Regions from separate parts of the Streptomyces sp. SS1-1 genome, predicted to be linked through region 1. Evidence: riboswitches for the same ligand, from Rfam matches in the RefSeq annotation. Region 1 holds a riboswitch; each other region holds the start of a gene.
The links. A riboswitch is a leader RNA that binds a small molecule or an ion and turns the genes downstream of it on or off. The one in region 1 is predicted to bind cobalamin.

Region 1 (7,758 bases):
GACCTCAGGCTGCGGACGATGCCCCGCGGCTAGCGGCCTCTGGGCCCTGGAACGTCCGCCGGTACGCCTGCGGGGTCGTCCCGAGGGCCCGGACGAACTGGTGGCGCAGCGCGGCCGCCGTGCCGAACCCCGTCCGGCCGGCGATCGCGTCCACCGTCTCGTCCGTCGCCTCCAGCAAGTGCTGGGCCAGCAGGACCCGTTGCCGCAGGATCCAGCGGTAGGGGGTGGTGCCGGTCTCCTGCTGGAAGCGGCGGGCGAAGGTCCGCGGGGACATCAGCGCCCGCTCGGCGAGCTGCTCCACGGTGAGGTCCTCGTCGAGGTGCCGTTCCATCCAGGCCAGCACCTCGCCGACCGTGTCGCACGAGGAGACGGGCAGCGGCCGCTCGATGTACTGGGCCTGGCCGCCGTCCCGGTGCGGCGGCACGACCATGCGCCGGGCGATCTTGTTGGCGATCTCCGTGCCCTGTTCCTGCCGCACCAGGTGCAGACAGGCGTCGATGCCGGCGGCGGTGCCGGCGCTGGTGATCACCGGGCCCTCGTCGACGTACAGGACGTCGGGCTCGACGGTCGTGCGGGGGTGCCGCCGGGCCAGCTCCTCGGCGTGCCGCCAGTGCACGCTGCACCGCCGCCCGTCGAGCAGCCCCGCCGCCCCCAGCAGGAAGACGCCGGAGCAGACGCTGAGCACCCGGGCGCCCCGGTCGACCGCTCTGACCAGGGCGTCCAGCAGCTCGGGCGGGAAGTCACGGGTGAGGTAGTCGTTCCCGGCCGGCACGGCGATCAGGTCCGCCTCCTCCAGCCGCTCCAGTCCGTACGGCGTGGACAGGGTCAGCCCGCCGGCGTGGGTGCCCAGCGTCGGCCCCTCGGCCGAGGCGACCGCGAAGTCGTACGTGGGCAGGCCCTCGTCGCTGCGGTCGATGCCGAACACCTCGCAGACCACGCCGAGTTCGAAGGGGTGTACGCCGTCGAGCAGGACGGCCGCCACGTTCTTCAGCATGCTGCCATTGTGCCTCGCGGATGGCAGTAAATCGAGGGTGCACGGCAGTCCTGCCACTGTTCGACAGGAGTGTCCGGCGCGACAGTGGTGTCATGACTACGGAACAGACACAGACACTGCTCGCCATGGCCGTCGTGCTCGGGATGTTCGTCCTCCTGGTCCTCCCCTCGGTGATCGGGATCGTGCACGACCGCCGTATCGACCGTCAGATCAGGGAGGCCCAGGAGCGCGACGCGGTCCGGACTCAGAAGTCCTCGTCCAGGTCGACGGTGCCCTCCACCGCCACCTGGTACGCCGAGGGGCGCCGCTCGAAGAAGTTGGTCAACTCCTGAACCCCCTGCAGCTCCATGAAGGAGAAGGGGTTCTCGGAGCCGTACACCGGGGCGAAGCCGAGGCGGGTCAGCCGCTGGTCGGCGACACACTCCAGGTACTGCCGCATCGAGTCGGTGTTCATGCCCGGGAGGCCGTCACCGCACAGGTCGCGCGCGAACTGCAGCTCGGCCTCGACGGCCTCCCTCAGCATGTCGGTGACCTCCTGGCCGAGCCGGTCGTCGAACAGCTCCGGCTCCTCCTTGCGGACCGTGTCGACCACGTCGAACGCGAACGACATGTGCATGGTCTCGTCGCGGAACACCCAGTTGGTGCCGGTCGCCAGGCCGTGCAGCAGGCCCCGGCTGCGGAACCAGTAGACGTAGGCGAAGGCGCCGTAGAAGAACAGGCCCTCGATGCAGGCCGCGAAGCAGATCAGGTTGAGCAGGAAGCGCCGGCGGTCGGCCTGTGACTCCAGGCGGTCCAGCTTCTCGACCGAGTCCATCCAGCGGAAGCAGAACTCGGCCTTCTCACGGATCGACGGGATGTTCTCCACCGCCGCGAACGCCGCCGCCCGGTCCTCCGGATCGGGGAGGTAGGTGTCGAGCAGCGTCAGATAGAACTGGACGTGCACGGCCTCCTCGAACAGCTGGCGCGAGAGGTACAGCCGCGCCTCGGGGGAGTTGATGTGCTTGTACAGCGTCAGCACCAGGTTGTTCGCGACGATCGAGTCACCGGTCGCGAAGAACGCCACCAGCCGTCCGATCAGGTGCTGTTCGGCCGGGGTCAGCTTCGCGAGGTCGGCCACGTCCGAGTGGAGGTCGACCTCCTCCACGGTCCAGGTGTTCTTGATGGCGTCCCGGTAGCGCTCGTAGAAGTCCGGGTAGCGCATGGGGCGCAGGGTCAGCTCGAAGCCGGGGTCGAGAAGGTTCTGGGTACGGGACATCACTGGCAGGCCTCGCAGGACTCGGGGTTCTCAAGGGAGCAGGCGACCGCGTCGGGGTCGGTGACCTGCTGGACGGGGACGGTGGCGCGGGCGGCACGGGCGATCCGGGTCGCCGGGCGCGAGCGCAGGTAGTACGTCGTCTTCAGCCCCTGCTTCCAGGCGTACGCGTACATCGAGGAGAGCTTGCCGATGGTCGGCGTCTCCAGGAACAGGTTCAGGGACTGCGACTGGTCGAGGAACGGGGTGCGGGCCGCCGCCATGTCGATCAGGCCGCGCTGCGGGATCTCCCAGGCCGTGCGGTACAGCGCCCGTACGTCCGCCGGGATCCAGGCGAAGTCCTGCACCGAGCCGTTGGCCTCGCGCAGTGCCTCGCGGGTGCGGGCGTCCCACACGCCGAGCCGCTTCAGCTCCTCCACCAGGTAGGAGTTGACCTGGAGGAACTCGCCGGACAGCGTCTCGCGCTTGAACAGGTTGGAGACCTGCGGCTCGATGCACTCGTAGACACCGGCGATGGACGCGATCGTGGCGGTGGGCGCGATCGCCAGCAGCAGCGAGTTGCGCAGCCCGGTCGTGGCGATCCGCTCGCGCAGCGCGGCCCAGCGCTCGGGCCAGGCCGGCTCGACGTCGTAGTGGTCGGGGTGCAGCACACCCCGCGCGGTCCGCGTCCTCTCCCAGGCCGGCACCGGGCCCTCGCGCTCGGCGAGGCCGGCGGACGCCTCGTACGCGGCGAGCATGATCCGCTCGGCGATCCGGGTGGACAGCGCCTTGGCCTCGGCGGAGTCGAAGGGCAGCCGCAGCTGGAAGAAGACGTCCTGCAGGCCCATCGCGCCCAGGCCCACCGGACGCCACCGGGCGTTGGAACGGCCGGCCTGCTCGGTCGGGTAGAAGTTGATGTCCACGACCCGGTCGAGGAACGTGACGGCCGTGCGGACCGTCTCGTCCAGGCGCTCCCAGTCGATGTCGCCGTCCCGCACGAACGCGCCCAGGTTGACCGAGCCCAGGTTGCAGACCGCCGTCTCCCCGTCGTCCGTGACCTCCAGGATCTCGGTGCACAGGTTGGAGGAGTGCACGACGTGGCCGGGCAGGGCGGTCTGGTTGGCGGTGCGGTTGGCGGCGTCCTTGAAGGTCATCCAGCCGTTGCCGGTCTGCGCGAGGGTGCGCATCATGCGGCCGTACAGCTCCCGGGCCGGGAGGGTCTTGCGGGCCAGCCCCTCGCGCTCCGCCGCGCGGTAGGCGGCGTCGAACTCCTCGCCCCACAGGTCGACCAGTTCGGGCACGTCGGCGGGGGAGAACAGGCTCCACGTCCCGTCGGCCTCGACCCGGCGCATGAACTCGTCCGGCACCCAGTGCGCGAGGTTCAGATTGTGCGTACGGCGGGCGTCCTCACCGGTGTTGTCCCGCAGCTCCAGGAACTCCTCGATGTCGGAGTGCCAGGTCTCCAGGTAGACCGCGGCGGCGCCCTTGCGCCGGCCGCCCTGGTTCACGGCCGCCACGGAGGCGTCCAGTGTCTTCAGGAACGGCACGATGCCGTTGGAGTGCCCGTTGGTGCCCCGGATCAGCGAACCCCGGGCGCGGACGCGGGAGTACGACAGACCGATGCCGCCCGCGTGCTTGGAGAGGCGCGCGACCTGGTGGTACCGGTCGTAGATCGAGTCCAGTTCGTCCTTGGGGGAGTCCAGGAGGTAGCAGGACGACATCTGGGGGTGCCGGGTGCCGGAGTTGAAGAGCGTGGGGGAGGACGGCAGGTACTCCAGGCGGCTCATCAGCCGGTAGAGCGCGGCGACCTCGTCCACCGCCCCCGCGCTGTCGTCCGCGGCGAGACCGGCGGCGACCCGCAGCAGGAAGTGCTGGGGCGTCTCGATGACCTTGCGGGTGTGCGGGTGCCGCAGCAGATAGCGGCTGTGCAGGGTGCGCAGCCCGAAGTAGCCGAACCGGTCGTCGGCGGCGGGGTCGACGAGCGCGTCGAGCCGGGCGGCGTGCGTGCGGGCGAACGCGGCGGTCCGGTCGGCGATCAGGCCCTCGCGGTGGCCGGTCGCGACGGACCCGGTGAAGGTCGTGACGCCCTGCGAGGCCGCCTCGGCGGCGATGGAGAGGGTGAGCAGCCGCGCGGCCAGCCTGCTGTACGCGGGGTCCTCGGAGATGAGCCCGGCCGCCGCCTCGGTGGCGAGCTCGCGCAACTCCGTCTCGTCGGCCCGGGCGGACCGGCCGCGCAGCGCGGCGGCGGCGACCCGGCCGGGGTCGGCGTCGGGGAGGTCGGCGGTCAGCTCGGTCAGGGTCCGCAGCAGCGCGGCACCGGGACCGTCGTTCTCCGGTTGGGCCGCCGCTGAGGCCGGTTCGGCTGGCGCGATCGTCACGTGAGGCTCTCCCTCGCTCGGCACAGGGCCTTGCGGAGGGCAGGGGGCAGCTCACGAGCGCACGGGGCGTCGCGTCCACCGGCCCATTCCACGAGGCCCGGACGTCGGAGCGCACCGGCCGGGTGGCCGGGACGCACTGTCGGCAGGTCCTCGGACTGACGAAGCGCATGAGACATGCACAAGTACACCGTTGCGGGACAGTTCCGGATTCGCACCGGATTCCCCTGCGGCGACAGCGAGCATGAGCATACATCTTGTGCTCGCCTGCCGCGCCACCCCTAGATGTTGTGGCGTACTGGTGTCAGAGCGTCAACTCGTAGGTCACGAGCGTGAGGTCGAGGAGCTCCGGCAGCGGGTTCCAGTCCCGCTCCCGCGTACGGACGAAGCCCAGCCGCTCGTAGAGGCGGTGGGCGCTGTGCATGGTGGGCTGGGAGGAGAGGACCACGCGCACACAGCCCGCCGTGGCGCGGGCGCGGTCGACGCAGGCGCGCACGAGCGCCTCGCCGGCGCCCCGGCCCCGGGCCGCGCGGTCGACGGCGAGCATACGGATCTCCGCCTCGCCGGGGCCCGCCAGATCGGCCATCGGGCCGCCCTCGGGGACGAAGGTCACACCGCCGAGGAGGCGGCCGTGCTCGACGGCCACGAGCACCTGCGCGGCCGCCGCGCGCTTGGCCACGTCCTTCAGCTCGCCGAGGTAGGCGTCGTCCTCGCCGAAGTCGAGGAAGCCGTCCTGGAGGTAGGCCTGTGCGGTGATCTCGCCCAGAGGGCCGTACTCGCCGGGGTCCGCCGGCCGGATCACGATGTCCATACCGCCGAGTGTGCCGTACGCACGCAGCGGCGGGCCGCCGGATCTCTCCGACGGCCCGCCGCTCACGGGTGGTTCAGTGGGACGAGCCCGCCGTGGCCGGCGGCAGTTCCACCTGGACGCCGGGGTCGCCCGCGTCCGCCGTGTAGTCCTCCGGCTTCGTCTCGTCGACGCCGTCCGGGGCCTTCGCGGCCTTCAGGACGAACGTCAGGACGACGGTGACCAGCACGTTGAGCACGAACGCCGTCAGACCGATGTAGCCGATCTCACCGATGCCCGGGATCTCCTTGGAGGAGCCGCCGAAGTGCTTCTGCGCCGGGGTCGCCACCCCGTACGCGGCGAGCGTGCCGTAGACCATGCCGACCGCCCAGCCGGCCAGCAGGGCCCAGCGGTGGAACCAGCGGGTGAACAGGCCGCCGACCAGGGCCGGGAAGGTCTGCAGGATCCAGATTCCGCCCAGCAGCTGGAAGTTGATGGCGACCGTCTTGTCCATGGTGAGGACGAAGACCAGCGCGCCCACCTTCACCAGCAGCGACACCAGCTTGGAGACCTTGGTCTCCTGGGCGGGCGTGGCGTCCGGCTTGATGAAGTCCTTGTAGATGTTGCGGGTGAACAGGTTCGCCGCCGCGATGGACATGATCGCCGCCGGCACCAGCGCGCCGATGCCGATGGCCGCGAAGGCCACGCCCGCGAACCAGGCCGGGAACATGTCCTCGAACAGCTGCGGGATCGCCAGCTGCCCGTTCTGCACCTTGATCCCGGCCGCGATCGCCATGAAGCCCAGCAGGGCCAGCAGGCCCAGCATCAGGGAGTACAGCGGCAGGATCGTGGTGTTGCGCCGGATCACCTCACGGCTGCGCGAGGACAGCGTCGCGGTGATCGAGTGCGGGTACATGAACAGCGCGAGCGCGGAGCCCAGCGCCAGCGTGGCGTACGTCCACTGGGTCGCGTCGCCCGGGGTGAGCGCCCCGCGCGGGGCACCCGTCTTCGGGTTCGGCTCCGCGAAGGCGTCGCCCGCCTTGGCGAAGATCTCGTCGAAGCCGCCGAGCTTGATCGGGATGTAGATGATCGCCACCGCGATGACGATGTAGATCAGCGTGTCCTTCACGAAGGCGATCAGCGCGGGGGCGCGCAGTCCCGACGAGTAGGTGTACGCCGCCAGCACGCCGAAGGCGATGAGCAGCGGCAGGTCCTTGACGAACCAGTTGGTGCTCTCGCCGCCGCCGACGCCCATCACGTCCAGGACGGCCTGGATGCCGACCAGCTGGAGCGCGATGTAGGGCATCGTCGCCAGGATGCCGGTGACCGCCACGGCCAGCGACAGGCTCTTGGAGCCGAACCGTCCGCGCACGAAGTCCGAGGTCGTCACATAGCCGTGCTTGTGCGACACCGACCACAGCCGCGGCAGGAACGTGAAGATCAGCGGGTAGACCAGGATGGTGTACGGCACCGCGAAGAAGCCCGCCGCGCCGGCCGCGTAGATCGCCGCCGGGACCGCCACGAAGGTGTACGCGGTGTACAGGTCGCCGCCGAGCAGGAACCAGGTCACCCAGGTGCCGAACGACCGGCCGCCCAGGCCCCATTCGTCGAGGCTGTGCTCGTTGTCGGCCTTGCGCCAGCGCGCGGCCAGGAACCCCATGACCGTGACGGCCAGGAAGAAGAAGATGAAGACGCCGAGCGCGACGCCGTTCACGCCGTCGTTCATTCCGCCGCACCGCCCTTCCGCGGGGCGCGGGCGCGCTGGTCACGCTGCCACAGCTTGTACGCCGTCATGGTCAGCAGCGTCGAGAGCAGCACCCACAGCATCTGGTACCAGTAGAAGAAGGGGATGCCGATGAACTCCGGGTCGGTCTTGGCGTACGAACCCACCCACAGCATCGCCACGAAGGGCGCGGCCAGGCAGAGGCCGATGACCACCCGGGTCGGCGTCACCACGCCTCTGTTCACTTCTGGGGCATCTGACATCTGACGGCTCCGTCCCCTTGTTGATCGCCTGTGAAATGCCCGGGCAATCTAGGTGACGGCGCGACCGCAGCGGAAGGCCTCGGTCACGGTTCGGATGTGGAGGAATCGTGTACGCGCCACAGGGCGGCTGAGCAGCGGCGTTGACGCCTCAGTCCTGCGGCCGCTTCAGTCGCGCGACGAACTTGTACCGGTCGCCGCGGTAGACCGAGCGCACCCACTCCACCGGCTGTCCGGTGCGGTCCAGGGAGTGCCGGGACAGCATGAGCATCGGCAGGCCCACGTCGGTGCCGAGCAGGCCGGCCTCGCGGGGGGTGGCCAGGGAGGTCTCGATGGTCTCCTCGGCCTCGGCGAGGTGCACGTCGTAGACCTCGGCGAGGGCGGTGTA
Region 2 (7,758 bases), 2.7 Mb from region 1:
ACCGCCGCCACACCGGCGACGAGACCGACCGACGCACCGCCCTCCGGGTCGTCGTCCGGCTCGGTGGCCGCCGTGCTCCCGGTGCCCGCCGGCTTCTCGCCCTGCGCGACCTGCTCCCCGCAGCCCTTGCGCGGGTAGCCGTCGATCGCGCACAGCAGGGCGTTGGAGTCGTACCGCAGCGGACCGGCGACGGCCGCCAGGGCGTCCGCGGTCGTGGCGTCCGGGTCGACCCGCGCGCAGACGGTGCGCCGGGCAGGCGGCCGCTCGCCCGACGGGGCGTCGGCGGCCGTACCGAAGTCCAGGACGAGCGCGACGCGCTTCTTGCCGTCCCGCGCGGGCGTACGGGCGCAGATCACCGAGAACTCGGCCGCGCCCCGGGGCCGCGTGGCGTCCTTCGAGTCCTCGCTCACGGCGAAGCGGAACCCCTGGACATCGCCGTCGTCGGGGCGGGACAGCGAGGGGCCGAGGGTGGCGTACGACCAGGAGTCGCCGTCACGGTCCCAGAACGACCAGTAGCGGTACCCGGCGGCCTGGGCGGCCTGGGCCGCGCCGGCCGTGAGGACCAGCGCGGCCAGCAGGACCGCGAGGGCGCGCCGGATCACGCCCGCCCGCCCTTGGTGCGGTGGCTCAGCAGGAAGCCGATGCCGACGCCGACGACGAGGAAGACACCGATGTACCACCAGACGCCGAACGGGCTGTCGTCGTCCTTGTCCTCCTGGGTGTCCGCGCTCTTCGCGGCCGCCTTCTGCGGGGCCGGGCCGGTCGCGTTCAGCTTCGCGACCAGGTCGGTGCCGCCGAAGGCGCGCGGGTCGGTGCCGGTGGCGTGCGCGGCGAAGATCAGCTGGGCGTAGGCGGCGGGGCCGTTCTGCGCGGCCCACGCGGCGGCGTTGCCCTCCAGCCACTTCAGGGGCTTCGCGGCGGCCCCGGCCCCGCCCTGCGCGGCGAGCGCGACGACCGCGTCGGCCGTGTTGCCGTAGTCCGGCTGGTCGTCGGCGCCGGGCAGAGCGGAGACCAGGTGCCCGTCCTTCGCGAGGACCCGCGTCAGATAGGCGGCGCCGTTGGCGGCGGCCTGCTCGGGGGAGCCGGCCTTCGCGCAGGTGGCGTCGGCCTTCTCGCCGGCGCTCGTGACGAGCCCCTTGCCGAGCGCGCCGATCACCCCGGCCGCGGTGGCGTCGGCGTTGGCGGCCAGCCTGCCCTTCTTGTCCGGCTGGTAGGCGAACGCGCCCGCGTCGTCGCCCTCGCAGGGCAGCGCGAGGGAGAGCAGGGCGTCGTACGGCGACTTGCCGTCCCTGGTCACCTCGGCCGGCTTCTCGCCGGCGGCGGCCAGCGCGCCGACGACGACCGACGTCGAGTTGGTGTCGCTGGCGCCGCCCGGGGTGTAGCCCCAGCCGCCGTCCTTGTTCTGCACGGACTTCAGCCAGGTGACGGCCTTGCCGGTGACGTCGTCGTGACCGCCGAGGGCCGTCAGGGCCTGCACGGCGGCGGCGGTGCTGTTGCTGTCGACCATCACCTTGGCGTCGCACGCCTTGGCGGTGTCGGCGCGGTAGGCGGCGAACGCCCCGTTCGCGCACTGCTGCCCGGTCAGCCAGTCCACGGCGGACGCGGCGGGCCGCACCTTCGCGGTGTGCTGGGCGAGCAGCGCGAGGGACTGGCGCCAGACCCCGTCGTACGTCGGGTCGGTGGTGCCGTACAGCCCCTCGGGGAGGGACGCCGACGGCGACGGGGACGGTGAGTCGGCGGCCATGGCGGGCGCGGCCGCGCCGAGCACGACGGTGGCGGCCAGGGCCGCTGCGCTGCGGCGGACGTTCATGATCGGCGGGTGCCCTCTCCCTGTGGGGAGCCGGACAGCACGGGAGGACCCCCCCGGGCGGCTCGGCTCCGTATACCTCGACGGTGCCGTGCTCCGGCAGGCTGCCGGGACACGTGAGCCGGTCACGTCCGTCCAGGGCGGTCCGGCTCACCGGCCTCGGACTCGCCCGCCACGGGGGGCGGGACGCGGGGACCGGATCACGGTTGCGGGTCAGCGCCGGAATTGCACCGGCTTTCCCCTGAACGGGTGAGTGATGACGACCGGGACACTGTACCCGGGGGTAGGGCGGGGTGGTGAGGTGGCTGGGGGGTGCCCGGTCGGCCTCGGCCCCGCGCACGGCCGTCGGCCGGGTGGTCACCACCTCGGCCTCACGGGTGTGGGACCTGCGCGGCACGTCCCGATCCCGGCACCGCGGCCGGGGGGATCGAGAATCCGATCACACTGCGCCTCAGATCGGCTCGGGGTCGAACTCCCAGCCCGATCGCCTCCACTCGCGCAGCGCCAGGGCGCGGGGATGGTCGGCGCCGAGCCGGGCGGTGAGGGCGCCCAGCACCTCCTCGCGCAGTCGCTCGGCGGCCTCGGTCTCCCCCAGCTCGTTCAGCACCACCGCGAGGTTGGCGGCGCAGACCAGGGGAGCGGGGTGCTGGTCGTCGTCGAGGACATCACGGATCCGGTCCAGCACCGACTCGTAGGTCGCGCGGGCGATCTCCCGCTGACCCAGCGCCGCCTGGGCGTTGGCCACGTTCATCCCGCACATCAGGGTGAACGGGTGGTCGTCGTCGAAGATCTCGGCGAAGGCCCGCGCCGCCTGCTCGGCGTGCGCCAGGGAGGAGGCCGCCTCGTTCGCCGAGCAGAGGAGCACGGCCAGGTTCGCGTAGCAGGCCGCGGTGTAGGGGTGCTGGTCGTGGAAGAAGCGACGGCAGTCGTCCAGGACCCGGCGGGCCAGTTCGAGGGCCTCCTCGGTACGGCCCTGGGCGCCCAGCGCGCCGGCCAGCCCCAGCTGGAGCAGCAGCCGGTTGGGTGACGCCGACCCCTCCTCGGCGGGGAGGGCGGCGAGCACCGCACGGGTCAGCTCCTCCGCCTCCTGCGCCCGCCCCAGCCGGCGCAGCGCGCCCGCCAGGGCCTTGCCGGCGTTGACCGTGGTGGGGGAGGACGGCCCGAACTGCCGGTTGTCGAGACAGCTCTGGTAGGTACGCCGCAACTGGTGCTCCGCGCCCGCGTAGTCACCGCAGTCCAGGAGATCGCGGGCGTGGCTGATCGTCGATTCCCGGGTGTACGCGTGCTCGGAACCGAGGATCTTCTTCCGCATCTCCATCGTCTTGCGGTCCAGCCGCAGGGCGTCCGCGTACTGCCCCAGCACCCGCAGGCAGACGGCGTAGTTGTTGGCCGCCACGAGGCTGCGCGGGTGGTCCTCACCGAACAGTTCGAAGAGCCGCTCGTAGTTCCGGCGGTCGCGTTCCGCGGCCTCGCTGTAGCGGCCCAGCCCCCGCAGGTCGGCGGCCACACCGCCCGAGGTCATGAGGATGTGGAGGTCGTCCGGGCTGTCCAGGACCGCCTCCTGGCGGCGCAGGACGTCCATGTCCATGTCCAGGGCTTCCTGATAACGGCCCTGTGCGCGGAGGACGTTGCCGATCTGGAAGCCCATGTGCAGCACCCATCGATCCTCTTCGCCGCTGTGCTCCACCCATCCCTCGTGGACCCGCGTGCTGAGTTCGTAGGCCTGCTTGAGCTCGCCGCGGCGGCGCAGCTGGCGCACGCGGTCGACGATCAGCTTGCGGATGCCGTAGTCCGGTGTCGTCAGGGCCCACTTGGTTCCGAGGTGCGGCCAGATGATGCGGTAGCGCTCCCAGGTGTTGTGGTCCTCGGGGTCGTCCTGTTCGGGGCGGGCGGCCACCAGCGTGCGGAACACGGCGTCCCGCATGGTCTCCTGCTCCTCCTCCGTCATGTTGGAACGCACCGACATCTGCACCAGCCGGTGCACCTGGAGACTGCGGGACTTGCGGTCCACCGTGGCCAGCGAGAGGCGGCTCAGCTCCTGGAAGGCCCGCGCGATCATCTCCGTGCCGTCCAAGGGGCGCGGCCGGAAGCCTTCAGATGCCCGGCCCGACAGGGCCTGGGCGATCTGGGTGCTCTGCAGGAGATCGAGGGAGATGGGCCCGGGGCTGAACCAAGCCGCCAGCTTCAGGAGTTGCACGGCCGGCGGGAAGCTCTCGTAGAGCTGCTCGATCGCCACGCGCCACGTCTTGGAGACGTCGAGCAGCCGGTCCTCGGGGCTCGGGCCCTGCGCGTCGACCGCCGGCTGGCGTTCCAGGAGCTTGACGTACTCCTGGGTCTGCAGACCCGTCTCCCTGAGCACGGCGGCCGCGTGCTCCACCGCGAGCGGCAGGTCGCCGAGGGCCGCCGCCACTTCGTCGGCCTCCTCGGTGCTGCACTCGGTGAGCCTGCGCTTGAGGTGCGCCACGCTCTCCTCGCGTTCGAACACGCCGACGTCGGTGATCTCGGCGTACCGCTCCCAGCCCTCGGCCCGCTGGCTGGTGACCAGGATGTGACCGGACTTGCCGCTCACCAGCAGGTCGGACAGGTCGCTCACATGCTCGACGTTGTCGAGGATCAGCAGCCAGCGGCTGTAGGGCCGGCCCAGGCCGAGCGCCTCCTTGACGACGGTCGCCGTGGCCGTCGGGTTCTTGCGCTCGCCGACGCCGAGCGGGCCGGCCAGCTGGGCGTACTGCTCGACGGCGAGGTTCCGCTGGTCCGCCTGGATGTGCCAGACGACGTCGTAGTCGCCCTTGTAACGGTGGGCGAACTCCAGGGCGAGCATCGTCTTGCCGACGCCGCCCATGCCGCGCAGCAGCACGGTGCCGTTGCCGGCCCGCAGCCGGTCGCGCAAGTGCTCCAGCAGACGCTCGCGCCCGGTGAAGGACGGGTTGCGGATCGGCAGGGACTGCACGGCGGGCTCGGCCCCGGGAAAGCGCGGACCGCCGTCGCTCGCCGTGACCGGGCTGAACAGCGGCTGTGTCGGGGCCTCCACGGCGTTCAGCAGAACCTGCCGGGCGGCGTCCTCGTCGGCGCCGCACCGGGTGAGGTCGGCGGCCGTGCGATCGGAGAACGGGGCGCTCAGCCGTACGTCGTCCACCCGGACGGCGACCGGGCCGCGCGGGTTCTCGGCCTGTTCGAGGCTGTCGGCCATGTCCCGCCCGCCCCGTGCGGCCATGAACTTGCGGTAGGCGTGGGACAGGACGGCGAGGCTCCGCGTGGACGGTCCCGCCGCCCGGCCGGTCCCGGCCCGCTCCGCCGCGGCCGGGGTGCCCTGCGGCAGCAACTGCACACGGAAGCCCACGGACTTGAGGGTGAACTCGATCCAGTCGGCCCAGGTGCGGTCCTCGGGGACGAAGCTCACCCGTACCTCGGTGTCCTCCAGCGGTCTGGGCCGCTTGTACAGGGCGAGGACGCGTTTGCGCTCCGCGTCGTCCATGGGGGGCAGCGCGGTGACCTCGCCGTCGGAGATGACCTCCGTCAGCCGTTCGCAGGCGGCGAGCATCGACGTGGGGCGGCCGGGGGCGTCCCGGAACGGTGCCAGCAGTTCCTCGTAGGCGTAGAAGGGCCGGTAGGGGATCTCGACCTTGCCCCAGTACTCCTGGGCGTCCAGCGTGCAGTGGCGGCGGACGATGTCGGCGAACTTCGCCCGCATCTGCTCCCGCGCCGCCTCCAGACGGTCGGCCTCACCGTTGGCGTCCTCCACCCGCATGGGGACCGGGATGATGCGGATCCCGCGATAGCCGTAGAGGGTGTCGATCTTCTGCGCCACCGCGTGGGCGCCGTCCATGCCCTGGCTGCTCGGAGTGAACGCGACGACCAGGGCGTCCGGCAGCAGCACCGTGCAGACGTCGGAGACGTCGCTCAGTCCGGTGCGGCTGTCGATCAGGACGTAGTCGTAGTTCTGGGTGAGTTCGTGCTTGAGCGCCCTCACGAAGACCGGCCCGTGCCAGGTGTGGTCCAGGAAGCGCATCCAGTCGAACTGCGAGTACGCCGACAGGTACTCCTTGTTCTGCGTGCCCGGGGACACGTAGTCGAGCCGGCCGCCGCCGGGGAACTTCCAGTCCAGCGGGATGACGCAGTGGTTGAAACGGGCCTGCGAGTCCACCCACGCCGCCTCGGCGGCCACCCAGTCGTCCTCCGGGTGGCTCTCCGGCTGCCTGCGCTGCTCCAGCACCGTCTGGTTGAAGTGCAGGAAGAGGTCGATGATGCCGGACGCCGACCGTAACCGGTCGCGGTCCAGGAACGGGTGGAGGAAGCGGTCCAGGCCGGGCGCGTCGAGGTCCCAGTCGACGACCAGCACCCGTTTCCCGCCGGACGCCAGGATCCAGGCCGTGTTGGCGAGGGACATGGTGCGGCCGGTGCCGCCCTTGTAGGAGTAGAAGGTGACGACCTTCCCCGCGGCCGGCTCCTCCGGCTCCTGAGCCGGCGTCCCCGTCGTCTCTCCCGCGCCGTTCTCGTCAGTCACTGGTTCGTCCTCCGCTCCCCGTGACGCCGCGCCGGGCCGGCGTCGGGCGCGGGGAATCGTCCTGGATGGAATCGAGATACCGCAAATAGCAACTCTTCGCCAACTCCGCGAAAAGCCATGCGAAAGCATCGGGCTGGGCGATGCCCTGAGCGGCCGCGCCCCGGGCCGTGTGGCGCACGTCGTCCAGCTGCCGGTGCCAGGACAGCGTGTCCCGCAGCCGGTCGGTGAGCCGCTTCCTGTCGCGCTGCGTCTGCGGGTCGTCGCCCGCGAGGACCGCCATGACGGCCAGCCAGGGCCGGTTGGCCCGGTCGATGCGCCGCACCATGTCCGACGTCCTGGGGTCGCCGAGGGCCCACGCGTCGACCACCAGCACCCAGGGCGCGACCGGCCGGGCGGGCTCCCGTCCGGGTCCCTCGTGGACGATGCTCTCGTACGCCTTCTCGAAGGCGACCAGTTCCGGTTCGAAGCCGAGATTGCCGGCGAGGGCGAGGGCCTGCTGGATCAGCGATCCGGACGCCGTCCGGAACGGCCGCCACGCCTCGGTGTCCGGGCCGTACGTGGCCGCCTCACGCCCCGGAGGCAGCCGGCCGGCCGTCGGCGCGAGGGCCGTGATCCGCAAGGTCGGCTTCGACCGCTGCGGCGCGAACGCGTCCTCCAGACCGTGCCGGTCGCCCCACTGCCCCGCGTCGGCCGGCCGGGCCGGTGAGTCCTTCGCCGCCCGTGCGACACGTTCGGCGAGGCGCGCCAGCACCTGGCGGTACGCGCGCTGGTCGTCCTCCAGCTCCATGAGCCGGTACAGACCGGCTTCCGCGTACCGGTCCTGGGCGCGCCGCTCCTCGGCGCCACCCGCGCGCGGCAGATGGGTGGAGATCTCCAGCGCGGCCGGCGGCAGGGTGGTGCCGTCGGTGGGCGGGACCCACAGGACGGGGACCACGGCACGGCCGTAGTGCCGGCCGCCCCGGCGTTTGAACGCGGTCCACTGGCGTCCGCACAGCGGGTCGGTGAAGTAGCGCGGCGCGTACAGCGGGACGAAGACACGGCAGGCCGCCAGCGCCGACTGCCAGGCGCCGGACGGAGCGTCCGGGGTGTCCACGTGCCCGGCGTCCTGCGCCTTCACCCGGGTCAGCCGGGCCACCTGTTTGCGCAGGTCGTCGTAGAAGGAGAAGACCGGCTGGTCGGCGTCGGATCCGTGCGGCCCCGGGGTGCGGGCGTAGCTGAGGAAGAAGACCGGAGCAGTGGCAGTCATGAGTCCCCCTGGGTGCACGGCGCGAAGACGTTGCGCAGGTCGTCGAAGAGGCTGACGTCACAGGGTTTGAAGCGGGCCGCGGTGGCGACGTCGACGATCCGCTCGGCGATGCGCCACACGGTCCGCCGGTAGACCCGCCACCTCCCGGCCTCCATCAGTCCCCGCAACCCCATGAGCTGGAGGTCGTGGAACTGCTCCTGA
Region 3 (7,758 bases), 1.2 Mb from region 1:
AAGAGCGTGCCGGGGCGGGGCGGCTCGCCGTCCGGCAGGTACACCTCGGCGGAGGAGGTCCACTCGGTCTCGAACAGCTCCCGCACGGTCTCGACCGTCTCGCCGACGCGCTCCACGGGCGCGTGCCCGTGTTCGGCGTAGTGGATGGCGTACTGCAGGACGTCGGCGGGCGCGAGCGTGCCGTGGTCGCGGAGCAGGACCATCCAGGCGTCGAAGGCGCCGGGGACGGCGGCGGCCAGCGGGCCGGTGCCGGGGACGAGGTCCAGGCCGAGGCCCCGGTAGTGGGTGACGGTCGCGCCCGCGGGGGCGACGCCCTGGCCGCACAGCACCCGCACCTCGCCGCCCGCCGGGGCGAGGAGGATGGGCACCTCGCCGGCCGGCCCGTTCAGGTGCGGTTCGACGACGTGCAGGACGAACGCGCCCGCCACGGCGGCGTCGTAGGCGTTGCCGCCGCGCTCCAGGACCGCCATCGCGGACTGCGAGGCCAGCCAGTGGGTGGAGGACACCATGCCGAAGGTGCCCTGGAGGGTGGGACGGGTGGTGAACATGGCCGGGCGTCACCTCGCGGTCGGGCGGACGGGTCCGTCCGATCTTCCGTGACCACCTGTTCGATGTTCAACCGTCCATGGGGGCGTGGTGCGAGGGTGCCGTGAAGGTGTGGAGGCCGGCCGGCGTCACGCGGTGGAGGTGACGACGACGACCTTGCCGTGCACCGCGCCCTCGGCGGCCCGTGCGTGCAGGTTCGGCAGCCCGGCCAGCGGCACCCGCTCGGCGACGTCCACGCGCAGCTCGCCTCGGTCGATCATCCCGGCCAGGCGCTCCAGCTGTCCGGTGTCGCTGCGGACGAACAGGTCGACGCCCCGCACACCGCGCTCCTCGTCGCCCGGTGCGGGCATCCACACGGTGGTGTTGACGAGGGCCCCGCCGGGGCGGACCAGGGTGACCAGCGCCGCCAGGTCGGCCGGTTCGACCGGGGCGAGGTTGAGCGCGAGGTCGACCGGTTCCGTCACCGCCGAGGTGACGCCGGTGATGGTGTGGTCGACGATCTCGTCGGCGCCCGCGGAGGCGACCGCCTCGGCGCTGCGCGGGCCGGCCGTGGCGATGACGTGGGCGCCGGCGTTCTTCGCCAGCTGTACCGCGTAGCCGCCGACGGCGCCGCCCGCCCCGTTGATCAGGACGCGTTGCCCGGCCGTCAGCCCGCCGTGGTCGAACAGGGCCTGGTACGCGGTGAGGCCCACGACCGGAAGGGCGGCGGCGTCCGCCAGGGGGACGCTCTTCGGTGCCGGCGCGAGGACGTCCGCCGGTGCGAGGACGTACTCGGCGGCGGCTCCGGCGCCGTCCATCGGCAGGAAGCCGACGACCTCGTCGCCGACCGTGAGGCCGTCCACCCCCTCGCCCAGCGCGTCGACCGTGCCGGCGACGTCGATGCCGGGGGTGTGGGGCAGCTCCACCGGGATGGGGCCGCGCATGAAGCCGGCGCGGATGTTGGCGTCGACGGGGTTGAAGGAGGTCGCGGCGACGCGGACGCGGGCCTGGCCGGGGCCGGGGACGGGCTGCTCCACGTCCTCGTGGCGCAGGACGCCGGGCTCGCCGTACTCGTGGAAACGCACTGCCTTCATCACGGTTCTCACCTTCGTCGTGATCTTCGATCGTGAAGGTTGCTTCGAATTCGAAGTAACTGGCGTCGACGCTACACCTGCTTCGAATTCGAAGCAAGTGAGGGTGAGCAGTAGACTCCGGCCATGCCTGATTCGCCGCCGTCACTCGACCCCGTGCAGCTCGGCACCTACTTCGACCTCATCGAGGTGACCAGCCTGCTGCGGCACGCTGTCGAGCAGCAGTTGCGGGAGAGCGGCGGGCTCAGTTACGTGCAGTTCCAGCTGCTGGCCCGGCTCGGGGACGCGCCCACGGGCAGTCACCGCATGACCGACCTGGCCGACGGCGTCGTCTACAGCCGCAGCGGCCTGACGTACCAGGTGGGTCTGCTGGAGAGGGAGGGCCTGGTCGTCCGCGCCCCCTCACCGGACGACGAGCGCAGCATCACCGTGACCCTCACCGACGCCGGGCGCGAGCTGCTCGCGAAGGTGCTGCCGGGGCACATCGAGGTGGTCAGCGGGCTGCTGTTCGCGCCGCTCTCGGCCGACGACGTCAGGACGCTCGCCGGCCTGCTGCGGCCGGTGCGCGACCACATGCGGGCGACCCCGCCCCGCTCGGCCGCTTCACGCCGCCGCAAGAGCGAGGCCTGAACCCGTACCCGCAGGGGCGGGCCTGAGCCCTCCACGCGGCGCGCGGACGGTCAGCCCTTTCCGGAGGCGCGGGACGAGGGCGGCGGGAAGGCGTGGAGGCCGAGGATCTCGGGGCAGGGGGCGACGCCGGGGCCGCCCGCCCGGACCCAGGCGATGACGTCCTCGGTGGCGTCGGGGTCGTTGACGAGGCCGAGCCAGACCGGGCGGGCGCCCGCCGCCCGTGCCGCGGCGGAGGGCTGGACGACGACCACATTGGCGTGGTCGCAGACGTCGAGGCAGTCGGAGACACGCACCGGAACGCTCTCCCTCAGCCGGGCGGTCTGGCGCTCGTGGTCGACACCGGTCACCTTCGGGCTGCCGCAGCAGCAGTCCCGGCAGAGCACGACCCGGCAGGGCGCGGCCGGGGGACGCCGGTCCGCGGGCGGCGGCTCGGACGACGGCTGGGGCGGGGGCGGGAGCACGGGCATGGCTGCCTTCGGGTCGGGGCTCGTACGCGGAGCCGGCCTGTGGACGTCCTCCCCGCCCGGGGGCGCGGAGGTGCCGGCAGGTCTTCGGACTCGGGTTCGTCCCGGCGGGGCGCCTTCCCGGTCTCCCAGTGGCGTGCCTGCCCCGCCCGTCCCCCTCACCGCTGCGCGTCAGTTCCGGATTCGCACCGGATTCCCTGGCCCCGGAGAAGGGGCGCGACCAGCTCGGCGAGGCTATCAAGTCGGGGTGCGCGGACGCCCGTTCGGCGTGCTCGAGCGGGCCTCGCAAGGGCGCGGAGACGCAGGTCACAATCTGGAAGAGGGCAAGGTCACAGCCGTGCCCCCTGCTGCTCCTTTGGCGATCTGACCTAGCATCCGAGCATGACGGTCCTGCCTGACGACGGGCTCTCGCTGGCCGCCGAGTTCCCTGACGCAACCCATGAGCAGTGGCGACACCTGGTGGAAGGTGTGCTGCGCAAGGCGGGCAAGGATGTGTCGGGTACGGCTGCCGAGGACGCCCTGTCCACCGCACTCGAGGACGGGATGCGCTCCCGCCCCCTGTACACCGCGCGTGACGCCGCGCCCGACCCCGGCTTGCCCGGCTTCGCCCCGTTCGTCCGGGGCGGTCGCCCCGAGGGCAACACGGCCGGCGGCTGGGACGTACGGCAGCGGCACACCACGGCCGCGGACGGCGTGGTGCTGGCGGACCTGGAGAACGGCGTCACCTCGCTCTGGCTGGTCCTCGGCGAGGCCGGCATCCCGGTCTCCTCCCTCCGCGGCGCCCTCGACGGCGTCTACCTCGACCTCGCCCCGGTCGTCCTGGACGCGGGCGCCGACACGGAGGCCGCCGCGCACGCCCTGCTCGCCCTGTACGACGAGCGTGGCGTCGCGAAGGACGCGGCGCGCGGCAACCTCGGCGCCGACCCGCTCGGCCACGAGGCCCGCACCGGCACGTCCCTGCCGTTCGCGCCGGCCGCCGCGCTGGCCCGGCGGTGCGCCGAGGAGTACCCCGGGCTCAGGGCCCTGACCGTGGACGCGCTGCCGTACCACGAGGCCGGCGGCTCGGCCGCGCAGGAGCTCGGCGCCTCCCTGGCGACCGGTGTGGCGTATCTGCGGGAGCTGACCGAGGCCGGGCTGACGGTCGAACAGGCCGCCGCGCAGCTGGAGTTCCGCTACGCGGCCACCGCCGACCAGTTCCTCACCATCGCCAAGCTGCGGGCGGCGCGCCGCCTGTGGGCCCGGGTGACCGAGGTGTCCGGGGCGACCTCCGCCCAGGTGCAGCACGCCGTCACCTCGCCGGTGATGATGACGCGCCGCGACCCGTGGGTGAACATGCTGCGCACCACGGTCGCCACGCTCGCGGCCGGTGTCGGCGGCGCCGACTCGGTGACGGTGCTGCCCTTCGACCACGCGCTGGGCCTGCCCGACGCGTTCGCGCGGCGCATCGCCCGCAACACCTCGACCATCCTCATCGAGGAGTCCCACCTGGCCCGGGTCATCGACCCGGCGGGCGGCTCCTGGTACGTGGAGCGGCTCACGGACGAACTGGCCCACGCGGGCTGGGAGTTCTTCCAGCGGATCGAGCGGGCGGGCGGCCAGGCCGCCGCCCTGCGCTCGGGGCGGCTGGGCGACGACCTCGCCGCCACCTGGGAGGCCCGCACCGGAAAGCTGGCCAAGCGCCGCGAACCGGTCACCGGCGTCAGCGAGTTCCCGAACCTCGCCGAGCAGCCCGTGGTGCGCGAGCCCGCGCCCGAGCCGCCGTCCGGGGGCCTGCCGCGCGTGCGGCGCGACGAGACGTACGAGGCGCTGCGCGCCCGCTCCGACGCGCACCTCGCGGCGACCGGCGCCCGGCCCCGGATCTACCTGGCCGCGCTCGGCCCGGCCGCCGCCCACACCGCGCGGCTGACCTTCGCCTCCAACCTCTTCCAGGCCGGCGGCATCGAGCCCGTCACCGAGGGCACCTTCGAGGAGAGCGGCGCCACCGAGGCGTGCCTGTGCTCCAGCGACGCCGTGTACGAGGAGCAGGCCGCCGAGGTCGCCGGACGGCTGAAGGCGGCCGGTGCCGCGCACGTGTTCCTCGCCGGGCGGCCCGGGGACCACCCCGGCGTCGACGGCCATGTCTTCGCGGGCTGTGACGCCGTCGCCGTCCTGTCCGCCACCCTCGACCGCATGGGAGTGTCCTGATGGGAATCCCCGACTTCACCGGGATCGAACTGGGGACCCCGGCCGCGGCGGGCGGCTCCGACGAGTGGCGTACGGCCGTCAAGCAGGCCACCGGCGGGGACGATCCGTCGTGGGAGACGCCGGAGGGCATCGCGGTCAAGCCGCTGTACACCGGGCGTGACCTGGAGGGCCTGGACTTCCTGGGCACCTACCCGGGTGTGGCGCCGTATCTGCGCGGCCCGTACCCGACGATGTACGTCAACCAGCCCTGGACGATCCGCCAGTACGCGGGCTTCTCCACCGCCGAGGAGTCCAACGCGTTCTACCGGCGCAATCTGGCGGCCGGCCAGAAGGGCCTGTCGGTCGCCTTCGACCTGCCGACGCACCGCGGCTACGACAGCGACCACCCTCGGGTGACCGGCGACGTCGGCATGGCGGGCGTGGCGATCGACTCGATCTACGACATGCGGCAGCTGTTCGACGGGATCCCGCTGGACAAGATGACGGTGTCGATGACGATGAACGGCGCGGTGCTGCCCGTGCTCGCGCTGTACATCGTGGCGGCGGAGGAGCAGGGCGTACCGCCCGAGAAGCTGGCCGGGACCATTCAGAACGACATTCTGAAGGAGTTCATGGTCCGCAACACCTACATCTATCCGCCGAAGCCGTCGATGCGGATCATCTCCGACATCTTCGCGTACACCTCGCAGCGGATGCCCCGCTACAACTCGATCTCCATCTCCGGCTACCACATTCAGGAGGCCGGGGCGACGGCCGACCTGGAGCTGGCGTACACGCTCGCGGACGGCGTCGAGTACATCCGGGCCGGACGGGAAGCGGGCCTGGACGTCGACGCGTTCGCGCCCCGGCTGTCGTTCTTCTGGGCGATCGGCATGAACTTCTTCATGGAGGTCGCCAAGCTGCGCGCCGCGCGCCTGCTGTGGGCGAAGCTGGTGAAGCAGTTCGACCCGAAGAACTCCAAGTCGCTGTCGCTGCGCACCCATTCGCAGACGTCGGGCTGGTCGCTGACCGCGCAGGACGTGTTCAACAACGTCACGCGCACCTGTGTCGAGGCGATGGCGGCGACGCAGGGGCACACGCAGTCGCTGCACACCAACGCGCTCGACGAGGCGCTGGCCCTGCCGACCGACTTCTCGGCGCGCATCGCCCGCAACACCCAGCTGCTGCTCCAGCAGGAGTCGGGCACCACCCGGGTCATCGACCCGTGGGGCGGCAGCGCCTACGTGGAGAAGCTGACGTACGACCTCGCGCGCCGCGCCTGGCAGCACATCCAGGAGGTCGAGGCGGCCGGCGGCATGGCCAAGGCGATCGACGCCGGCATCCCCAAGCTGCGCATCGAGGAGGCGGCGGCCCGCACCCAGGCGCGCATCGACTCCGGGCGCCAGCCGGTCATCGGCGTCAACAAGTACCGCGTCGACAGCGACGAGCAGATCGACGTGCTGAAGGTCGACAACTCCTCGGTGCGCGCGCAGCAGATCGCCAAGCTGCGGCGGCTGCGCGAGGAGCGTGACGAGACGGCCTGCCGGGACGCGCTGGACGCGCTCACCCGGGCCGCCGACGGCGAGGGCAACCTGCTGGAGCTGGCCGTGGACGCGGCCCGCGCGAAGGCCACCGTCGGCGAGATCTCCGACGCCCTGGAGAAGGTGTACGGGCGGCACGCGAGCCAGATCCGTACCATCACCGGCGTGTACCGCAACGAAGCCGGGGAGTCGCCCGCCGTGGACCGCACCCGCACCCTCGTGTCCGACTTCGAGGAGGCCGAGGGCCGCCGCCCGCGCATCCTGGTCGCGAAGATGGGCCAGGACGGCCACGACCGCGGCCAGAAGGTCATCGCGACGGCGTTCGCCGACCTCGGTTTCGACGTCGACGTCGGCCCGCTGTTCCAGACGCCCGCCGAGGTGGCCCGGCAGGCCGTCGAGGCGGACGTGCACATCGTCGGGGTGTCGTCGCTGGCGGCCGGGCATCTCACCCTCGTCCCGGCCCTCAAGGAGGCGCTGGCCGAGGAGGGCCGCGAGGACATCATGATCGTGGTCGGCGGGGTCATCCCGCCGCAGGACGTCGCGACGCTGCTCGAGATGGGCGCGGCGGCGGTCTTCCCGCCCGGCACGGTCATCCCGGACGCGGCGTACGACCTGGTGCGGCGGCTGGCGGACGGACTCGGGCACGAGCTGTGATCGATGTCGACGCGTATGTGAAGGGCGTGCTCGACGGGAAGCGGGCGATCGTCGCACGCGCCATCACCCTCGTCGAGTCGACGCGGCCGCAGCACCGGGTGCTGGCGCAGCGGCTGCTGACCGAGCTGCTGCCGCACAGCGGGCGGGCGCGGCGGATCGGGGTCAGCGGGGTGCCGGGCGTCGGCAAGTCCACGTTCATCGACGCGTTCGGGACGATGCTGACGGGTCTCGGGCACCGGGTGGCGGTGCTGGCGGTCGATCCGTCGTCCAGCAGGACGGGCGGGTCGATCCTGGGCGACAAGACGCGGATGGAGCGGCTGGCGGTCGATCCGGCGGCGTTCATCCGCCCCTCCCCCACGGCCGGGACGCTCGGCGGGGTCGCCAAGGCCACCCGGGAGTCCATCGTGGTGATGGAGGCCGCGGGCTACGACGTGGTGCTGGTGGAGACGGTCGGTGTGGGCCAGTCGGAGACGGCCGTGGCGAACATGGTCGACTCCTTCCTGCTGCTGACGCTGGCCCGCACCGGCGACCAGCTGCAGGGCATCAAGAAGGGCGTGCTGGAGCTGGCCGACGTCCTCGCCGTGAACAAGGCGGACGGCCCGCACGAGCGGGACGCGAAGGCGGCCGCGCGTGAACTGGCGGGCGCGCTGCGTCTGATGCACGGCAAGGACGCCGTCTGGACGCCGCCCG
Region 4 (7,758 bases), 3.2 Mb from region 1:
AGGATCTCCGCGATGTCGTCGCCCTGGGTGCGCATGGCGGAGGTGCCCCACACCGTCAGGCCCACCGACTTCGGGTACTCGCCCGTGTCCTGGAGGTACCGCTGGACCAGCGAGTCGGCGAGCGACTGCCCGACCTCCCAGCTCAGCCGGGACGGGATCGCCTTCGGGTCGACGGAGTAGAAGTTCCGGCCGGTCGGCAGCACGTTGACCAGACCGCGCGTCGGGGAGCCCGAGGGGCCCGCCGGGACGTAACCGCCGTCGAGCGCCTTGAGGATGTGCCCGATCTCGTCCGTGGTGCGGGCCAGGCGCGGCACGACCTCGGCGCACGCGAACTCCAGCACCCGCAGGGCGTCCGGGAGTTCGGTGCCGAGGACGTCCCGCAGCACGCCCGGGCTCTCGGCGACCGCCCAGTCCCGGTCCTCCAGGCCCTCCGCGATCCGCCGGCACAGCTGCTCCAGCAGGTCGATGGCGTCGGACGCCGTACGCGCCGGCCCGTCCACCAGGTCCGTCAGCTCGGCCGGGACCTTCACCGGTGCGCCCGGCTCGGCCAGCAACTCGGCCTCGACCAGCCCGAAGTGGGCGGCCAGCGAGGCCCGCAGGCCGGGGATCGCGTTCGCCTGCCCGCCCCACACCTGGGAGGCGCGCAGCACCGCCAGCACCAGGTTCACCCGGGGCTCGCCCACCGGGCCGCCGCCCAGGATGTGCAGCCCGTCGCGGATCTGCACGTCCTTGATCTCGCACAGATAGCCGTCGATGTGCATGACGAACTCGTCGAACGCCTCGTCGTCCGGCTGCTCGTCGACGTGCAGGTCGTGGTGGAGCTCGGCCGCCTTCACCAGCGTCCAGATCTGCGCGCGCACCGCCGGGGCCTTGGCCGGGTCCAGGTCGGAGACGAGCGCGTACTCGTCCAGCAGCTGCTCCAGCTTGGCCAGGTCGCCGTAGGTGTCGGCGCGGGCCATCGGCGGCACCAGGTGGTCGACGACGGTGGCGTGGCCGCGCCGCTTGGCCTGGGTGCCCTCGCCGGGGTCGTTCACGATGAACGGGTACACGAGCGGGAGTTCGCCGAGGACGGCGTCCGGGGCGCAGCCCCGGCTCAGCCCGAGGCCCTTGCCGGGCAGCCACTCCATGGTGCCGTGCTTGCCCATGTGCACGATCGCGTCGGCGCCGAAACTGTTCTCCAGCCAGCGGTAGGCCGCCAGATAGTGGTGCGAGGGCGGCATGTCGGGGTCGTGGTAGATCGCGATGGGGTTCTCGCCGAAGCCGCGCGGCGGCTGGATCATCACCACGACGTTCCCGAACCGCAGCGACGCCAGCACGATGTCGTCGCCGTCGACGTACAGCGAGCCCGGCGGCTCGCCCCACGCGTCCAGCATGGCCTGCCTGAGGTCCGCGTCCAGCGTGTCGAACCAGGTCGTGTAGTCGGCGAGCGGCACCCGCGCGGGCGCCGAGGCCAGCTGCTCCTCGGTCAGCCACTCCACGTCGTGGCCGCCGGCCTCGATGAGCCGGTGGATCAACTCGTCGCCGTTGTCGGGGTATTCGGTGAGCGCGTAGCCGGCCTCGGACAGCGCGTCGAGCACGCGGACCGCCGAGGCGGGCGTGTCCAGGCCGACCGCGTTGCCGACCCGGGAGTGCTTGGTCGGGTAGGCGGTGAAGACCAGCGCCAGCTTCTTGTCGGCGTTCGGCGTGTGCCGCAGCCGGGCGTGCCGGACGGCGATCCCGGCGACCCGCGCCGCCCGCTCCGGGTCGGCCACGTACACCGGCACGTCGTCCGGGCCCTGCTCCTTGAACGAGAACGGCACGGTGACCAGGCGCCCGTCGAACTCGGGGATCGCCACCTGCATCGCCGCGTCCATCGGGGACAGGGCCGCGTCGGACTCCTCCCAGACGGCCCGCGAGGACGTCAGGCACAGCCCCTGCAGGACGGGCACGTCCAGCTCGGCCAGCCTGCCGACGTCCCACGCCTCCTCGTCGCCGCCCGCGGACGCCTGCGAGGCGTGCGTGCCGCCCGCCGCGAGGACGGTCGCGACCAGGGCGTCGGCCCGGCCCAGGATCTCGTACAGCCCGGCGTCCGCGCCGCGCAGCGAACCGCAGTACACGGGCAGCGCGTTGGCGCCCCGGGCCTCGATCGCGTCGCACAGCGTGTCCACGAACGCGGTGTTGCCGCTGAGGTGATGGGCCCGGTAGAAAAGCACGCCCACCGTCGGCCGGCCGTCCACCCACGCACGGGAGCCGTGCACGCCGTACTCCGGCATCGGGCGCGGCTCCACGAAGCCCTCGCCCGTCAGCAGCACGGTGTCCGACAGGAACCGGGCCAGTTCGGTGAGGTTGGCGGGGCCGCCCGCCACCAGGTACTTCAGCGCCTCCGCGACCACGCCGGCCGGCACCGACGACTCGGCCATCAGCTCCGCGTCCGGCACGGACTCGCCGCCCAGCAGCACCGTCGGCACCCCCGACGCCTTCAGCGCGGCGAGCCCGTCCTCCCAGGCCCGCTTCCCGCCCAGCAGCCGTACGACGGCGATGTCGGCGCCCTCGATCAGCGCGGGCAGCTCGGACGCGACGTCCAGGCGGGTCGGGTTGCCGATCCGGTACGCGGCCTCGCCGGCGCGTGCCGCCAGCAGGTCCGTGTCGGCGGTCGACAACAACAACACTGTGCTCATGCGGGCGCTCCCGGGGGGATGAAGGGCAGTCCTCGCGGCGCGCCCGACTCGATGAGCCGCCACAGCGCGTCCGTGTCCGCGTGCTGTTCGATGAGGTCGCCGAGCCGGTCGAGTTGCTCCTCCCGCAGCGCGGCGAACGAGGTGCCGGGCGCCGGTACGAAGCGGCGGCCCGCGGCGGCCGCCACCTCCCGCAGGAAGGCGCGCCGGAAGGCGTCCGACTCCAGCGAGCCGTGCCAGTGGGTGCCCCAGGTCTGGCCGACCCGGCAGCCGTCCAGGAAGGGTTCACCCGCCAGGACCTCGGCGACCCCGTGATGGATCTCGTAGCCCTCGACCCGCTCGCCGAGCGCCTCACCGCACGGCCGGGTCAGGGTCTTCTCGCGGGCGAACCGCACCCGCACGGGCAGCAGGCCGAGGCCGTCGACATGACCGGCGCGGCTCTCGACGTCGTCCTCGATGTGCTCGCCGAGGACCTGGAAGCCGCCGCAGATCCCGAGGACCGGACGGCCCTCGGCGGCCCGCCGCACCAGGGCCTGTGCCAGCCCCCGCTCGCGCAGCCAGCGCAGCGCCTTCACGGTGCCGCGGGTGCCGGGCACCACCACCAGATCGGCGTCGGCCAGCTCCTCCGGCCGGTCCACGAACCGCACGACGACGCCCGGTTCGGCGGCGAGCGCGTCGACGTCCGTGAAGTTGGACATCAGCGGCACCGCGCACACGGCGACGCGCAGCACGTCCTCGCCGGCCGGGGCGGCCACCTCGGACTCGCGCACCGCCCCGCGCAGCGACACCCGCAGGCCGTCCTCCTCGTCGATGCCGAGACCGTGCCGGAACGGCAGCACGCCGTACGTCCGCCGCCCGGTGAGGCCGTGCAGCATGTCCAGGCCGGGTTCGAGGAGCGAGACGTCGCCGCGGAACTTGTTCACGAGGAACCCGGCGACCAGCTCCTGGTCCTCGCGCGCCAGCAGCGCCACCGTCCCGAAGAACGAGGCGAAGACTCCGCCCCGGTCGATGTCGCCCACGACCAGCACCGGCAGCCGGGCACCGCGCGCGATCCCCATGTTCACGATGTCCGTGCGCCGCAGGTTGATCTCGGCGGGCGAACCGGCGCCCTCGCAGATCACCGCGTCGTACGAGGCCCGTAGTTCGGCGAGGGAGTCCAGCACGGTGCCGAGCAACCGCTCCTGCCGTCCGCCGTGGTAGCCGCGCGCGCTCAGCTCGCCGACCGGCCGGCCCAGCAGCACCACCTGGCTGCTGCGGTCCCCGCCCGGCTTCAGCAGGACGGGGTTCATGTGCGCGGTCGGCTCGATCCGGCACGCCTGCGCCTGCATGGCCTGCGCCCGCCCGATCTCCGCGCCCTCGCGGGTGACGAACGAGTTCAGCGACATGTTCTGCGCCTTGAACGGCGCGACCTTCACGCCCTGCCGGACCAGCCAGCGGCAGATCCCGGCGGTGACGACGCTCTTGCCCGCGTCGGAGGTCGTACCGGCGACGAGCAGCCCGCCCTTCACGCGGCACGTCCCCGCGCCGCGCGCCGCCCGAGCAGGAGCCGCGCCCCGGCGCACACCCCGAGGGCGAGCACGCCGACCCGCTGCGACAGCCGCACGGCCCGCTCGATGTCGGCGACCTCGACGGCCCGTCCGGCAGCCCCGTTGAGCACGGGCCGGTGCTCCACCCGCCCGCCGTACGACAGCGTCCCGCCGAGCCGCACCCCGAGCGCGCCCGCGAACGACGCCTCCACGGGGCCCGCGTTGGGGCTGGGATGCCGGTGCGCGTCCGCCCGCCACGCCCGTACGGCCCCCTGGGGGTCGCCCCCGGCGACGGCGGCCAGTACGGCGGTCAGCCGGGCCCCCGGCCAGCCGGCGACGTCGTCGAGACGGGCCGAAGCCCAGCCGTAGCGGCGGTACTTGGGGGAGCGGTGCCCGACCATCGCGTCGAGCGTGTTGACGGCCCGGAACCCCGCGAGGCCCGGCACCCCGGCGACGGCCCCCCATACGAGGGCGCCGACCACGGCGTCCGAGGTGTTCTCCGCGACGGACTCCACGACGGCCCGCGCGATCCCGTCGGCGTCCAGCGCCTGCGGGTCCCGGCCGCACAGATGCGGCAGCCGCGCCCGCGCGGCCTCCACGTCCCCGGACTCCAGGGCACGTCCGATCGCCCGGGCCTCCCGGGCCAGCGAGGTGCCGCCGACGACGGCCCAGGTGACGGCGCCGGTCAGGGCGACGGAGGCGGCGGGGGAGGGGCGCACGGCGCGTGCGCCGAGCGCGGCGGCCGCCACGGCGCCACCGGCGCACACGGCGGTGTGGAGCACACCCCAGGCGCGGTGGTCGCGCCACAACACCCGTTCCACGGCGCCCGCGGCACGTCCGAACGCGGCGACCGGATGCCCACGGCGTGGATCGCCGAGCAGCAGGTCACCGAGGAGTCCGGCGGCGGCGCCGTACGCGAAGACGCGTTCGGCACGCATGGGGTTCAGCCGGTGGTGGCGTCGGACAGGGGTCCGGTACTGCTACTGCGTGACGATCGGCAGGCGAGCATCGCGTGATGTCCTCACTCAGGGTGTCCACGCCCTGGTTCGACGAGACCGGCGGCGAGAGTTCCTGGCTCCCGGGGGTCACTACCCCGGTGACAGTGGCGGGACCGCGCCGGATTCGCACCGGCTTCCTCTTCTGCCGCCGTACATGGCCTGGGAAGTCCACCACGGGTCGCGACGGCCGTCAACTTGCCTGTGACCTGCGACGGGAGAGTGTGCGCAGGCCCACACACACCGAAGGTGCGCGACGGTGTCCCGTCACGCACCTCAGGAGTCACGCGTCGTACGTCAGGCCACGATGAGGTAGATGCCGTACGCCACGGCCGCCGTGCACGCCGCGAAGCACGCGTAGGCGCCGGTGACCGCGAGCGCCGCCGAGTCGCCCTGCGCGACCGCCCGTTCGCGGCGCGAGAGGCCCGCGATGCCGAGGGTGAACAGGGCCACCAGGACCACCGTGACGACGAGACTGACACCGAAGACGGAGCCGAGGGCCGCCCAGTCGATCTTCATGCTGCTTCCTTGTGTTGCCGGGAGGGGTGACCGGGGGTCAGACCGCGGCCCTGGTGGGCTCGGGTCCGGGGGCCGGTGCCGGGAGGGTGACGGAGAGGTCGTCGGTCACCGTGCCCGTGGGAGGCGGGGTCACGACGGCGATGGCGGTGGTGACCACACCGGCGGGCTCGTCCTCGTCGCCGGTGACGTTGGTGTGGTCGACGACCTCGCGGCGGGAGATCCGCCAGATCGCGAAGCTGGAGGCGATCAGGAAGACCGCGACGGCGGCGGTGCCCCAGGTGCCGAGGCCCGTCACGTACTCGGCGAGCGCCGCGACCAGCGCGGCGGCCGGCAGGGTCAGGGCCCAGGCGACGAACATCCGGGTGGCCGTGGACCAGCGGACCACACCGCCCTTGCGGCCGAGACCGGCGCCCATCACGGAACCGGACACGGAGTGCGTGGTGGACAGGGAGAAGCCGAGGTGGGAGGAGGCCAGGATGACCGTCGCGGCGCTGGTCTGGGCGGCGAAGCCCTGCTGCGGCTGGAGGTCGGTGAGGCCCTTGCCCATGGTGCGGATGATCCGCCAGCCGCCGAGGTAGGTGCCGAGCGCGATGGCCAGGCCGGCGGAGAGGATGACCCAGGTGGGCGGGTCCGAGGCGGGGGCGAGGGCGCCGCCCGCGATCAGGGCGAGGGTGATGATGCCCATGGTCTTCTGGGCGTCGTTGGTGCCGTGGGCGAGGGAGACGAGGCCCGCGGAGGCGATCTGGCCGGCGCGGTAGCCCTTCTTCGCGGCCTCGCCGTCCGCCTTCTTGCCGAGGGTGTACGTGAGCCGCGTGGCCAGCAGGGCCGCGACGCCCGCGACGATCGGGGCGGCGAGGGCCGGGAGCAGGACCTTCGTGACGAGCACGTCGCCGTGGACGGCGCCGACGCCGGCCGAGGCGATGGTGGCGCCGATCAGGCCGCCCATCAGGGCGTGCGACGAGCTGGAGGGCAGGCCCACCAGCCAGGTGACGAGGTTCCAGAGGATCGCGCCGACCAGGGCGGCGAAGATGACCTCGGGACGGATGCCGGTCTCGTCGACGAGACCCTTGGAGATCGTGTTGGCGACCTCCACCGAGAGGAAAGCGCCTACAAGGTTGAGCACGGCGGACATGGCCACCGCGACCTTGGGCTTGAGCGCACCGGTCGAGATGGTCGTGGCCATCGCGTTGGCGGTGTCGTGAAAACCGTTCGTGAAATCGAACGCGAGCGCGGTTACCACCACGATCGCGAGGATCAGCGAGAAGTTTTCCATTTACCCAGGCAATCGTTCGAGGTCATTGGCTCGATGAACGTAGGAAACCTGAGTGAACGGAAGGTGAACTGGGGCGGGCCGCGCGGTGTCCGGCAGGGAGGGTTTCCCCTATGAACGGAAGGCCCCCGTCCGCGGTGCCCGGGCGGGGCCGGGGCGCGGCCGGGGCGCGGCGCGGTTCAGCCGCCGCGGGCGAACGACCTGAGCTGGGTCAGGGACCCGTTGAAGAGATTCTGGTCACCCGGCAGGCCGCCGCCGTTGTCGTACTGCCAGAGGGTCCAGGCGCGCCATCCGGACGGCAACGTTCCGGGGTCCGGGACATCGTAGCGGGCCACCCAGAGCGGGTGGTCGGCGAAGGCGCGGGAGGCGCCGGTGCAGGTGTTCCACCAGTGGGCGGTGGTGTAGATCACCGGGCGGCGGCCGGTCAGCCGGCGCACCTCGTCGCTGAACGCCCCGATCCAGGCGGTCATCGCCGCCTTGGGCAGCCCGTAGCACTTGTGCGAGCCGTACGGGTTGTACTCGATGTCGAGCGCGGGCGGCAGGGTCCAGCCGTCCGGCCGCCAGCCGCCGCCGTTGCGTACGAAGAACGCCGCCTGCGCACGGCCCGAGGACCGGTCGGGCAGGGCGAAGTGGTAGGCGCCGCGCACCAGGCCGGCGGCGCGGGCGCCGTCGTACTGCCGGGCGTAGTAGGGGTTGCGGTAGGTGTGCGACTCGGTCGCCTTGACGTAGACGAACCGCGCGCCCCGCGCCCGGCTGTCCGCCCAGTCGACGTCCTTCTGGTGCGACGAGACGTC

Region 2: linked by a shared signal. The riboswitch ahead of F8R89_RS10800 (prenyltransferase/squalene oxidase repeat-containing protein) and the one ahead of F8R89_RS23465 (ribonucleoside-diphosphate reductase subunit alpha) in region 1 are both predicted to bind cobalamin.
Region 3: linked by a shared signal. The riboswitch ahead of F8R89_RS28630 (hypothetical protein) and the one ahead of F8R89_RS23465 (ribonucleoside-diphosphate reductase subunit alpha) in region 1 are both predicted to bind cobalamin.
Region 4: linked by a shared signal. The riboswitch ahead of F8R89_RS08410 (cobalamin biosynthesis protein) and the one ahead of F8R89_RS23465 (ribonucleoside-diphosphate reductase subunit alpha) in region 1 are both predicted to bind cobalamin.

Annotation. Positions count from the first base shown of each region.
Region 1 is NZ_WBXN01000004.1:4,784,160-4,791,917, forward strand. Features, by position in the region: gene F8R89_RS23445 (cytochrome P450) at 1-33, shown strand, start outside; gene F8R89_RS23450 (GlxA family transcriptional regulator) at 5-994, opposite strand; gene F8R89_RS23455 (hypothetical protein) at 1,087-1,326, shown strand; gene F8R89_RS23460 (ribonucleotide-diphosphate reductase subunit beta) at 1,239-2,249, opposite strand; gene F8R89_RS23465 (ribonucleoside-diphosphate reductase subunit alpha) at 2,249-4,603, opposite strand; cobalamin riboswitch at 4,727-4,859, opposite strand; gene F8R89_RS23470 (GNAT family N-acetyltransferase) at 4,905-5,411, opposite strand; gene mctP (monocarboxylate uptake permease MctP) at 5,485-7,113, opposite strand; gene F8R89_RS23480 (DUF3311 domain-containing protein) at 7,110-7,373, opposite strand; gene F8R89_RS23485 (GntR family transcriptional regulator) at 7,522-7,758, opposite strand, start outside.
Region 2 is NZ_WBXN01000004.1:2,103,102-2,110,859, reverse strand. Features, by position in the region: gene F8R89_RS10805 (SCO2322 family protein) at 1-602, opposite strand, end outside; gene F8R89_RS10800 (prenyltransferase/squalene oxidase repeat-containing protein) at 599-1,810, opposite strand; cobalamin riboswitch at 1,928-2,090, opposite strand; gene fxsT (FxSxx-COOH system tetratricopeptide repeat protein) at 2,259-6,311, opposite strand; gene F8R89_RS36660 (TIR-like protein FxsC) at 6,304-7,557, opposite strand; gene F8R89_RS10785 (hypothetical protein) at 7,554-7,758, opposite strand, start outside.
Region 3 is NZ_WBXN01000004.1:5,953,954-5,961,711, reverse strand. Features, by position in the region: gene F8R89_RS28645 (gamma-glutamyltransferase family protein) at 1-548, opposite strand, end outside; gene F8R89_RS28640 (NADP-dependent oxidoreductase) at 675-1,619, opposite strand; gene F8R89_RS28635 (MarR family winged helix-turn-helix transcriptional regulator) at 1,743-2,246, shown strand; gene F8R89_RS28630 (hypothetical protein) at 2,297-2,713, opposite strand; cobalamin riboswitch at 2,771-2,950, opposite strand; gene F8R89_RS28625 (methylmalonyl-CoA mutase family protein) at 3,092-4,894, shown strand; gene scpA (methylmalonyl-CoA mutase) at 4,894-7,068, shown strand; gene meaB (methylmalonyl Co-A mutase-associated GTPase MeaB) at 7,065-7,758, shown strand, end outside.
Region 4 is NZ_WBXN01000004.1:1,581,423-1,589,180, reverse strand. Features, by position in the region: gene cobN (cobaltochelatase subunit CobN) at 1-2,657, opposite strand, end outside; gene F8R89_RS08415 (cobyric acid synthase) at 2,654-4,162, opposite strand; gene F8R89_RS08410 (cobalamin biosynthesis protein) at 4,159-5,118, opposite strand; cobalamin riboswitch at 5,225-5,377, opposite strand; gene F8R89_RS08405 (hypothetical protein) at 5,473-5,694, opposite strand; gene F8R89_RS08400 (inorganic phosphate transporter) at 5,732-6,967, opposite strand; gene F8R89_RS08395 (lysozyme) at 7,144-7,758, opposite strand, start outside.